DNA from 2 places in the Sporosarcina sp. P19 genome. Region 2 is predicted to be linked to the other one. Evidence: riboswitches for the same ligand, from Rfam matches in the RefSeq annotation. Region 2 holds a riboswitch; the other holds the start of a gene.
What was found. A riboswitch is a leader RNA that binds a small molecule or an ion and turns the genes downstream of it on or off. The one in region 2 is predicted to bind FMN.
Positions count from the first base shown of each region.

Region 1: another riboswitch for FMN. It lies ahead of CSV74_RS02340 (ECF transporter S component); the one in region 2 lies ahead of ribD (bifunctional diaminohydroxyphosphoribosylaminopyrimidine deaminase/5-amino-6-(5-phosphoribosylamino)uracil reductase RibD).

Region 1 is NZ_PDYR01000001.1:473,114-478,491, reverse strand. It holds gene CSV74_RS02350 (YpbB family protein) at 1-120, opposite strand, end outside; gene CSV74_RS02345 (ferredoxin) at 235-492, shown strand; gene CSV74_RS02340 (ECF transporter S component) at 763-1,344, opposite strand; FMN riboswitch at 1,533-1,667, opposite strand; gene CSV74_RS02335 (GerMN domain-containing protein) at 1,740-2,939, opposite strand; gene CSV74_RS02330 (RNA polymerase sigma factor SigX) at 2,944-3,468, opposite strand; gene CSV74_RS02325 (ATP-binding protein) at 3,516-5,318, opposite strand; gene CSV74_RS02320 (response regulator transcription factor) at 5,315-5,378, opposite strand, start outside.
Region 2 is NZ_PDYR01000009.1:74,796-80,173, reverse strand. It holds gene CSV74_RS10920 (GNAT family N-acetyltransferase) at 1-510, shown strand, start outside; gene menC (o-succinylbenzoate synthase) at 524-1,636, shown strand; FMN riboswitch at 1,694-1,843, shown strand; gene ribD (bifunctional diaminohydroxyphosphoribosylaminopyrimidine deaminase/5-amino-6-(5-phosphoribosylamino)uracil reductase RibD) at 1,987-3,075, shown strand; gene ribE (riboflavin synthase) at 3,079-3,723, shown strand; gene CSV74_RS10900 (bifunctional 3,4-dihydroxy-2-butanone-4-phosphate synthase/GTP cyclohydrolase II) at 3,738-4,931, shown strand; gene ribH (6,7-dimethyl-8-ribityllumazine synthase) at 4,945-5,378, shown strand, end outside.

The DNA.
Region 1 (5,378 bases), on a different contig from region 2:
TTCAACGTCTTGTAACGTCTGTCCCGATCGTTTTCCACGAAGTATATGGTAGACACCTTGCGCTGAACGCTCACCATGGAGACGTTGGAAGATCGTTAATAAGATGGAATCGAAACTCATTTGAGCTACCCCCCCTGAAGAAATAACGTTTTTTTGTTGAAAAGTGATGAAAACAGCTTTAGAATAGAGTAGATACAAAATAGGTTGAGTGAATGGAAGAAGGGAGAAAGACAAATGTCTAGCAAAAAGTATACGATTGTCGATCAGGATACATGTATAGCCTGCGGGGCGTGCGGGGCTGCTGCGCCGGATATTTATGATTATGACGATGAGGGGATTGCATTTGTTATTTTAGATGATAACACGGGAAACACTGAAGTTCCAGAAGAACTGATGGAGGATCTCGAGGATGCATATGATGGCTGCCCTACCGATTCAATTAAAATTGCGGATGAGGCCTTCGAAGGCGATCCATTAAAATATGAAGATTGATTCAATCCCGACAACACTTCCTACTACTGGATGTGTTGTTTTTTAATGCGTTGTATTTATTAATAAGGTTGGCATTAGTATTGGCAAGGGGATTTGCATTTGATATGTGAGTGAACTAAGTATATCCACCTTTTATGTAAGGATTGCAACGGAAGATGGCCGCGCCCCCCCAGCTGGAGTGGAAATTCACTGACGTTACTATATCAATTTCTCTTCTAGCATAAAAAACGCCAGTCTCCCCAATATTCTGGAAGACTGGCGCATATTTGTTTAGAATGATAACTTTTTCTGTTGCTGAAGAATCCACTTCTCCATGCTTCTATATAACATCAACGTGATGGCTAATAGCATGACACCCTTGACCAAGTTGAACGGTAAGATTCCCAATATGATCATCTGATACAGCGAGTCGCCTGTAACTGCTGGCATACCTAGGAAATATGTGTACATTGGCAAGAATACTAAGTAATTTAATACGCTCATACCTATTGCCATTGCTACCGTACCTGCGATCAAACCTGATGCAAGACCTTTAGCTGAACGATACTTTGTGAAAATCCAGTAGATTGGCATTATGAATAATACACCTGTCACAAAGTTTGCGACTTCTCCTACCGGTACTCCTGTCGGGCTTCCTGATAAGAACCAGTGCATGACGTTCTTCAATATCTCTACGCCTATACCTGCAACAGGTCCCATCGTCATGATTGCCATAACAGCAGGGATCTCACTAAAATCAATCTTTAAAAATCCAGGCATTGCCGGGATGGGAAAGTTGAACTGCATTAATACAGTTGAAATACTTCCCAATATTGCCACCAAAATTAGCTTACGTAACTTCTTGTTATTCACTTGTTCCTCTCTCCTTTTGCGATTCACTTCAAAAGAGGAAAGGCTGGCTCATCTATTGTTCCGCTAAAAATCCCTAAAGCAAAATATGCTTTAGGGAGAGTAAAATGCACTGTTAAGAACAGATAATTTACAAACTTATCCGTCAGGAAACAAGCACCACTTTTGCGTACACAAAAAGATGGCTGCACCTTCACCTTCTCCCATCCAGACTATACTGTCGGCTCCGGAATCTCACCAGAATCAGCTGTTAAGCTCGCGGGCTAAAAGTAGAATTCTACTTCATTTCCGCCGGTCGGGAATTACACCCTGCCCCGAAGATGAATCAATATTTAATTATGAACCTATTATAGCGTAAAAAAACTGTTTTGTAAACTTCACGAGTTTACAAAACAGAATTATTCGTTAATTAAATACTTTGGATTTGCACCCAACGGCTTTTCCAATGGCCGAGTGAAGTCAAATTTATTCCATTGTTCCTGCGCGACTTGATCAAATTCTACCTGTTTGTCGAAACTTGCCGCCGTCAGCAAGATGCCGTCTAGGAGTTGCATTGCTTTTTCGGATTGCATCTTATCTAAATCAAGCACTTCAGTAAATTTCACGTTGACAATATCTTTAACTTCTTTAACCGTGAAGTCTATTCCTTCAGGGACCACAGTTGAATAGATATCATTCGGTGAATTCTTCATCTCTCTCAAAGCTTGCTCCACCGTTTCGGAAGTCTTGCCAAAATTAGTGGAGAGTACCGCTTCTCCATCTGATTTTACAAATCGATAATACGCTTGACGCGAAACCACTCCTGACAAGGCAATCGGTTCATCTACTTGACCTACTTGATCAAACGTAATTGACGATGCATCTTCTTGTAAAAACTGTATTTCATCGTATCCTTGAAACGTATTTTGTACGGACAGATTCAACATTTCAAGTGTCGCACTCGATCTGTCATAGGTATGGTCCGCAGTGAACTTCATTTGAACTTGATTACCGTTCGAAGATATCATCGCGTTATACGGATGATACTCTGTAAAACCGAGCGCCTCTTCATCTATTGTATTCGCAAACTCATTATATAGCGCGACTGCATCCGGTGATGTCCCTAATCCTTCAGGGAGGCGTTCATTCGGTATCAGGAATGTTACGGGGACAATGGTTGCCTGATCGGTAGCCAAGCCAATATGAAACGCTGTGTGATCCAGGATGTCGGCAGGATAAGCGGCGTTTGAGAGCGGCGCTGAAACCTGCTTTGTAAACACGGATGCATCACTCGCTTCATTCGACTGCATTTCTTCACTATCCTCCATCACGCTAGGATCAGCCGATTCCTCTGTCGTTGCTTTATCCATCGATACTTCATTGTTTTGCTGAATGAATGTCGGCACGATGATGGTGAGCAATACAATCGCCGCAATAGCTGCGATAATTGGTGGCCACTTGGATTTCGACGGTCTCTTCTTCGGCCGGTTTGGCTCAGAAAGTCTCGTATCTTCTTTTAAACGTTGCATAATCTCGTCTTTGGAACGCTGATCTTTCACGACGGGCATATTACGTAAACGTTTCTCGATAGTATCTTCATTCCACTTATCATTGCTCATCTCATCACCCCTCCCTCTCGGAACGCGCTTCCAACTTCACTTGTAATGCTTTGATTGCACGATGCTGCGTCGTTTTTACTTTGCTTTCAGTCCAGCCCAGAACCTCAGCCGTTTCAGCGACTGATAGATCCTGAAAGAAGCGCATAAGGATGACCATTTTCTGATCACCCGTACATGTGTGCAACGCTTCAAGCACTTGCTTCTGCTCTTCATCTGCTTCAATCAAATGTTCAGGCAAGCGGTCAGTTGAAGCTAATTGCTCTGTTTCCCAATCGAAATGAATGTTTGCATGCTTGTTGATTGTGGATTGTTTTCGAAAATAGTCAATCGAGACATTTTTCGCAATCGCAAACAGCCAAGTTTTCTCGGTGCTTTTTCCTTCAAAACGGCCATATGATTTGAGTACCCGCACATATACCTCGTGCATCAAATCTTCGGCTACCCCCCGATTGCGAGTCAAATAAGCGAGGAAGTTGAATACGTCACGGTTATAGTCTTCATATAAACGTTGAAAAACGGAATCATCCATTCAATCCCCCGTTCTCTAGTAGTAGTCGTTTCAGTATAGGAGAGGTTTCATTTATTTATTGCGTCAAATGGAAGTGAACAAATAAAGATGGTTCCTTTTTCATCACCACGGGTTGCTAAAATTGAACCGTTATGTGCTTCCATAATATTTTTTGCAATAGCCAAACCAAGTCCTGTACCACCTTTTCCTCTTGTTCTTGCTTTATCTGCCTTATAGAAACGCTCAAAGATGTAAGGTAAGTCTTTTTCTGGAATACCGACACCTGTATCGGCTACTGTAATATCAAGTATTCCGGTAGACCGGTAGACACCTAGCGTCACCGCTCCACCGTCTGGAGTATGGCGGATGGCGTTATCGATCAAATTAGTGAACACTTGCTCAAGACGGTCTTCATCTGCCGTTACGAGTAGCGTATTCAATTCTTCCGTCTCCAAAGACAAGTCCACTTTTGCATCTTTTGCCACTTGTGAGAACTTTGTCACCATACGTTCTAGAAACTCCACAATCGATAGAGGGTTTTTATTCAGTTGAATGTAGCCAGATTCCATTCTTGCCAGATTCAGCAAGTCTGTGACGAGGCGACTCATACGCCTGGATTCATCATGGATGATCTGAACCATTTCCATACGTTCTTCTTCACTGCTCACTACATCATCTATGATGGCTTCGCTATATCCTTGCAACATCGAGATCGGTGTCCGCAATTCGTGTGAGACGTTGGCAATGAAATCCGAACGTAATTTATCCAATTTATGCTGTTCCGTCATATCACGGAATACCGCCACCGCTCCACGGATACTATTTTCACTGTACAATGGGCTGATGGAAATGACATAAAACTGTCCACCCAATTCCAATTCATCTTCCACTTCCTCAGCGAATGAAATGGCATGCTTTAGCATATGGAAAACTTCTTTAGGCAACGGATGATGATTTTTCTGATTGTATCCATACCATTTTTTCAACAATAACTCGGCTTGCGGATTTTTCAGGAGAATTGAATAATCTTGATTAAACGTTACGACTGCATCTGTCATAGATGTAAGAATGCTGGAAAGCTGTTCTTTCTCCTGCTTAATCAATTCAATATTATATTTCAACTGACGTCCCATCTGATTAAAAGCAGTGGCTAACTGACCAATTTCATCGTTTTGCGCCACAGGTAAATGTGTATCAAAATTCCCTTTAGACAACTCAAACGCTGCTTGCTTCATCTTACGCAACGGCAATGTAATGCGCGTAGATAGGAAAAATGCAAAGAATGTAGTTAAAATAAATGCGATGAATGCGGATAAGAAAACAATGTTCGTCGTGCTTTTCGTCGTACGGTGCACAGCATCTAAGCTTTGGTACATGAGTACACTCGCTTGTTCACCATTTGCTTGTTCAAATGGATACGAAAGAATCAAAAATTGCTCCATGACGTCTTGTTCTGTCAATGAAGGCAATATCATTTCTTTCATTTTATGCTTACCTGATTCAGGCGTATTAAACAAACTGCCTTCTGAAAGAAGTTGATCTTCAATTTCCTTTTTACTTGAAGATGTATGGAATGAATACAGCACATTCCCCTGTTGATCAACTACAATTGCATTGGTCTCTAAATCGAGGATATCATCTACAATTTGGTTCATGGATTGAGTCATGGAACTTGTCGTTTGTTCGTTATAATCATTGACAATTTTACTGATGGTGGTAGCTTCTCTCTGCAAAGACTCTTCCGCTTGTTTCGTGTGGAAGTTATCAAGAAATTCGAGCAGGAACAGTGTCACAATAAACAAGACAAAGGAAACGAGAAGCAATATGGTGGCCCATAGCTTCCCGACAATTGAATTCCATATTCTAATCATTCGTTTGGAACCTCGAACTTATAGCCGACACCCCAAACAGTCACAATCATTTTCGCTGCG
Region 2 (5,378 bases):
ATGGGATATCGATTGATCGTCTGGACATTCGATCCGCTCGAAAGTCGCAACGCCTACTTAAATACTTCAAAGTTATACGGTGTGTGCTATGACTATATAGTTAATTGCTATGGAAGTATGGACGATGGGTTAAACAAAGGCTTACCGACTGATCGTTTTCAAGTGGCCTGGTGGATTGATAGTCCGCGTGTGTTGGAGAAATGGCAACCTGATCTCACATATAGTCGTCCTTTTCAAATTCACTTGAGTGAAGATTCACACCCTGTCGTACTTTTGCCGGAAACGAATGATTGGCTGGAGGCAGAAGCGATAGAAGTGCCAGTACCCAAACAAATTCAATTGATGAAGAAAGAAAATCCGCAATTTGCCTATGAATGGCGAATGGAAACGAGAAATATATTTCAACAACTGTGTGATGAAGGGTTCGCTTTGGTCGATGTATGCAGAACAGAAGAACCTGTCCAGTACTATCGTTTCTGTAAACGATCCATCATTCCGTTGCAAAATTAAAGGAGCTTATCCAATGAAAATTAACTCGATTACAATTCGTAGAATGAATATGACGATGAAACATCCATTTACAACAAGTTTCGGAACGATACAGCAGAAAGATTTCCTTTTGGCAACTGTCACGGACGCGGACGGGCATGAGGGATGGGGAGAGTCGGTTGCGTTTACGGCACCTTGGTATAGTGAAGAAACGACCGAAACGACGATTCACATGCTGCGTGATTTCCTGATTCCTGCAGTGCTTGGCAAGACTATTTCACATCCCGATGAAGTAAGTGATTTATTTGGGCATATCCGCAAAAATAATATGGCTAAAGCGACAATTGAAGGGGCGATATGGGATGTATATGCGAAACATCACCATATGACGCTTGCCGCAGCACTCGGAGGGAAACGGCAACGTATTGAAGTAGGTATCAGCATTGGAATTGAGGAACATGTTGAAGATTTATTGGCCGATATTAATGGATTTATAGAAGAGGGATATAAGCGCATTAAAGTGAAAATCAAACCTGGATATGACGTGGAAGTGATTCGTGCCATTCGAGAAGCCTATCCTGATGTACCGTTAATGGCAGATGCGAACTCTGCTTATACACTAGACGATGTAGAGTTGTTGAAAGAACTGGACCAGTTTAATTTAATGATGATTGAGCAACCACTTGCTTCCGACGATATTATCGATCACGCAACACTACAAAAACAAATTAAGACACCAATATGTCTAGATGAAAGTATTCATTCGTTGGAAGATACGCGTAAAGCTATCGAACTGGGTAGTTGTAAAATTATTAACGTGAAAACTGGTAGAGTGGGTGGCTTGTCAGAAGCAAAGAAAATTCATGATTATTGTGCTACAAAAGGGATCGATGTATGGTGTGGCGGCATGCTGGAATCGGGTATTGGCCGAGCGCAAAACATAGCATTGACAACATTACCTAATTTCACGCTCCCTGGTGACACAGCGGGGTCTTCACGTTACTGGGAACAAGATATTATTACACCAGAAGTAGTGGCTAATGAAGGTTATATTACGGTTCCGACAGGAGATGGAATCGGATACATTCCAAACATGGAAGCAGTGGAACGATTTACAGTAGACAAATGGGTATTTTTATCTGAATAATTATTCAGTTGTTGTTATTTAGTCATCACATGTGCTAGACTCTTAATTAATCGAATAAGTTTCCTTCGGGGCAGGGCGTAATTCCCTACCGACGGTGATGAGCTTACAAGCTCTTAGTCCGTGACCCGGATGCTTTATATAAAGCAGAAGGTGGATTTGGTGAAACTCCAAAGCCGACAGTTAAAGTCTGGATGAGAGAAGGAACAGTGCGTATATACTACATGTAATGATTTTTCATTACTGTTTATAACGTTTATTTAGTCATGGTTACAAGCCCCGCATACTCTTTTGCGGGGCTTTTGTATGTAGAATTGTCACTAGAGGAATACCGTAAGTTGGAGTGTTGCTCAATGAATCAAAATTATATGGAAATGGCTTTGCAACTCGCGGAAAATGTGGCAGGTCAAACCTCTCCTAATCCACCTGTAGGTGCGGTTGTCGTAAAAGCGGGCCGGATCATTGGAATGGGCGCACATTTACAAGCGGGAGAGCGCCATGCCGAACGAGTGGCGCTAGATATGGCTGGAGCCAAAGCAACGGATGCTGATTTGTATGTAACACTTGAACCGTGTTCACACACCGGTAAAACTTCACCTTGTGCAGATGCCGTTATTCAAGCGGGTATCAAACGTGTCTTCGTCGCAACAGCGGATCCGAATCCGCTTGTAGCAGGTAAAGGCATTGCAAAACTTCGTGAGGCAGGAGTAGAAGTAACCGAATCGGTTTCCGTTGAACTTGCTAAAAACCTATATGCACCATTTTTTCATTTTATTAAAAATAAAACACCTCATGTGACAATGAAAACAGCTATGACGATAGACGGTAAAATTGCGACTTCAAAAGGAGATAGCAAATGGGTGACGAGTGAGCAAGCGCGACTCGATGTCCATCAGCTTCGCCATACGCAAGATGCAATTTTAGTAGGTGTGCAAACGCTTCTTCATGACAATCCTCTTCTCACCACCAGACTGCCCCTAGGTGGACGACATCCTATTCGAGTTATTTTAGATACATCTTTACGAACACCGGAATCTAGCCAGATCATTCAAAACGCAGAAGCACCGACGTGGATTTTTTGCGGAAAATATGCGGAATTATCACGTGAAAAGTTACTCAAGAAGCCGCATGTCGAGATCATCCGAATGCAGAAACCTCAGCTAATTGTAGAAGATATTCTACTAGAGCTAGGAAGACGTGGAGTCATGACATTGCTTGTAGAAGGTGGCGCTGCTATTAATGCTTCATTCGTAAAAGCGCGAGCTGTACAGAAAGTCATTTGCTATGTAGCGCCAAAATTACTTGGTGGAATTGGATCTTTGACGCCAATTAGCGGGCTGGATCCTCTAATGATGAATGAGGCGCTTCCGCTAACATTTGAAAGTGTGGAAATGATCGGTCCAGACATTAAAATCATAGCTGTACCGAAAGAGAGTGATTAAACAGTGTTTACAGGAATAATTGAAGAGATTGGTTCAGTTCAGCAAATACAACCTGGTGCTCAGTCTATGACACTAACGATAGCAGCATCTCTTGTATTGACAGATGTGAGAGTTGGGGACAGTATCGCAGTCAATGGTGTCTGTTTGACGGTAAAGAGCTTTTCGAAAGATCGATTTGCAGCGGACGTCATGCCTGAAACCGTATCCTCTACTTCACTACGACAATTAGCGATGGGAAGTCCTGTGAATCTTGAGCGGGCACTCGCGGCAAATGGCAGGTTAGGTGGACATTTTGTCACGGGACACGTAGACGGAATAGCCACGATCCGTGATAAGCGAACAGTTGATAATGCATTATATATACGCTTGTCATTACCGCAAGGATATGATCCCTATTTGTTACATAAAGGCTCTATCGCATTGGATGGTACTTCATTGACGATCTTCGAAGTGAAAGATACGGATATTACGATTTCGTTGATTCCACATTCGCAGGAAATGACAGTCATCGCGAAAAAGCCGGTAGGGGATGTAGTCAACTTTGAATGCGATATGCTCGCGAAATATGTTGAGAATATGTTGCAAAAAAGACAAGATACGGATCAAACAATGTCGAAAGATTTTTTACAACAACACGGATTTATGTGAAGGAGTGAATGAGGATGTTTCATACAATTGAAGAAGCGTTAGAAGATTTACGACAAGGTAAAGTTGTAATCGTAGTGGATGATGAAGATCGAGAGAATGAAGGGGATTTTGTAGCATTGGCCGACCAGGTTACGCCTGAAATCATCAACTTCATGGCAACGAAAGGTCGAGGATTGATTTGTGTACCGATAACAGAACAGAAAGCAGCCCAACTAGGCTTGCAGATGATGACCGATAATAATACGGATTCACATGGTACGGCGTTTACAATCAGTATCGATCACAACTCCACCCATACCGGGATCAGTGCATTTGAACGTGCAGATACAATCGTTAAAATGATGGGACCGAATGCAACAGCAGGTGAATTCAAACGTCCTGGACATATATTTCCACTCGTAGCGAAATCAGGTGGTGTACTGGAACGTACGGGACATACTGAAGCTGCGATAGATTTGGCGCGACTGGCAGGCAGCGCTTCTGCAGGTGTAATTTGTGAAATCATGAGTGAAGACGGAACGATGGCGCGTGTGCCAGAGTTACGTCAGATGGCTGAAGAATTAGATTTGAAACTAATCACCATTCAAGACCTCATTCATTACCGTCTACAGCGAGAGCATTTAGTTATACGTGAAGCAGAGATCAAGCTGCCAACGGACTATGGAGAATTCTGCATGGTCGGCTATACCGAGACTATGACAGGCAAAGAACATGTTGCGTTGGTAAAGGGCGACGTTACGACAGAAGAGCCGGTCTTAGTGAGAGTTCATTCAGAATGCTTAACAGGCGATGTCTTTGGATCATGCCGTTGTGACTGTGGTCCGCAACTGCAAGCGGCTCTCTCTCAAATTGAAGAAGAAGGGCGCGGTGTATTGTTGTATATGCGTCAAGAGGGCAGAGGCATAGGATTGATGAATAAACTGAAAGCCTATGCACTGCAAGAACAAGGCTATGACACGGTAGAAGCGAATGAAAAACTTGGATTTGCGGCTGATTTACGTGATTACGGTATCGGCGCACAAATTCTTCGTGAACTCGGTATTACGCAAATGCGTTTGCTGACGAATAATCCGAAGAAAATCGCTGGTTTAAAAGGATATGAATTAGAAGTGGTGGAACGCGTCTCGATCCAGCTACCATTTAATGAAGCAAACGAAAAGTATTTACACACAAAAGCGGAAAAACTAGGTCATTTATTAACTTTATGAGGAGAGATGAAAAATGGGTAATTTATTCGAAGGACATTTAGTAGGTACTGGTTTAAAAGTAGGTATCGTCGTAGGGCGGTTTAACGAGTTCATCACAGGGAAGTTACTTTCTGGTGCACAAGACGCGTTTAAACGTCATGGTGTAGATGAAGCGGATGTAGACATAGCGTGGGTGCCAGGTGCGTTTGAAATCTCGTTAATCGCAAAGAAAATGGCAGATTCTAAAAAATATGACGCAGTCATTACACTAGGCACGGTCATCCGTGGTGCGACTCCTCATTTTGACTTTGTTTGTAATGAAGTGGCAAAAGGTGTTTCGCAAGCTGGTATGCAATCAGGTATCCCTGTAATCTTTGGAGTGCTCACAACGGATACAATTGAGCAATCAATCGAGCGTGCAGGCACTAAGGCGGGGAACAAAGGCTGGGACGCAGCGGTGTCTGCTAT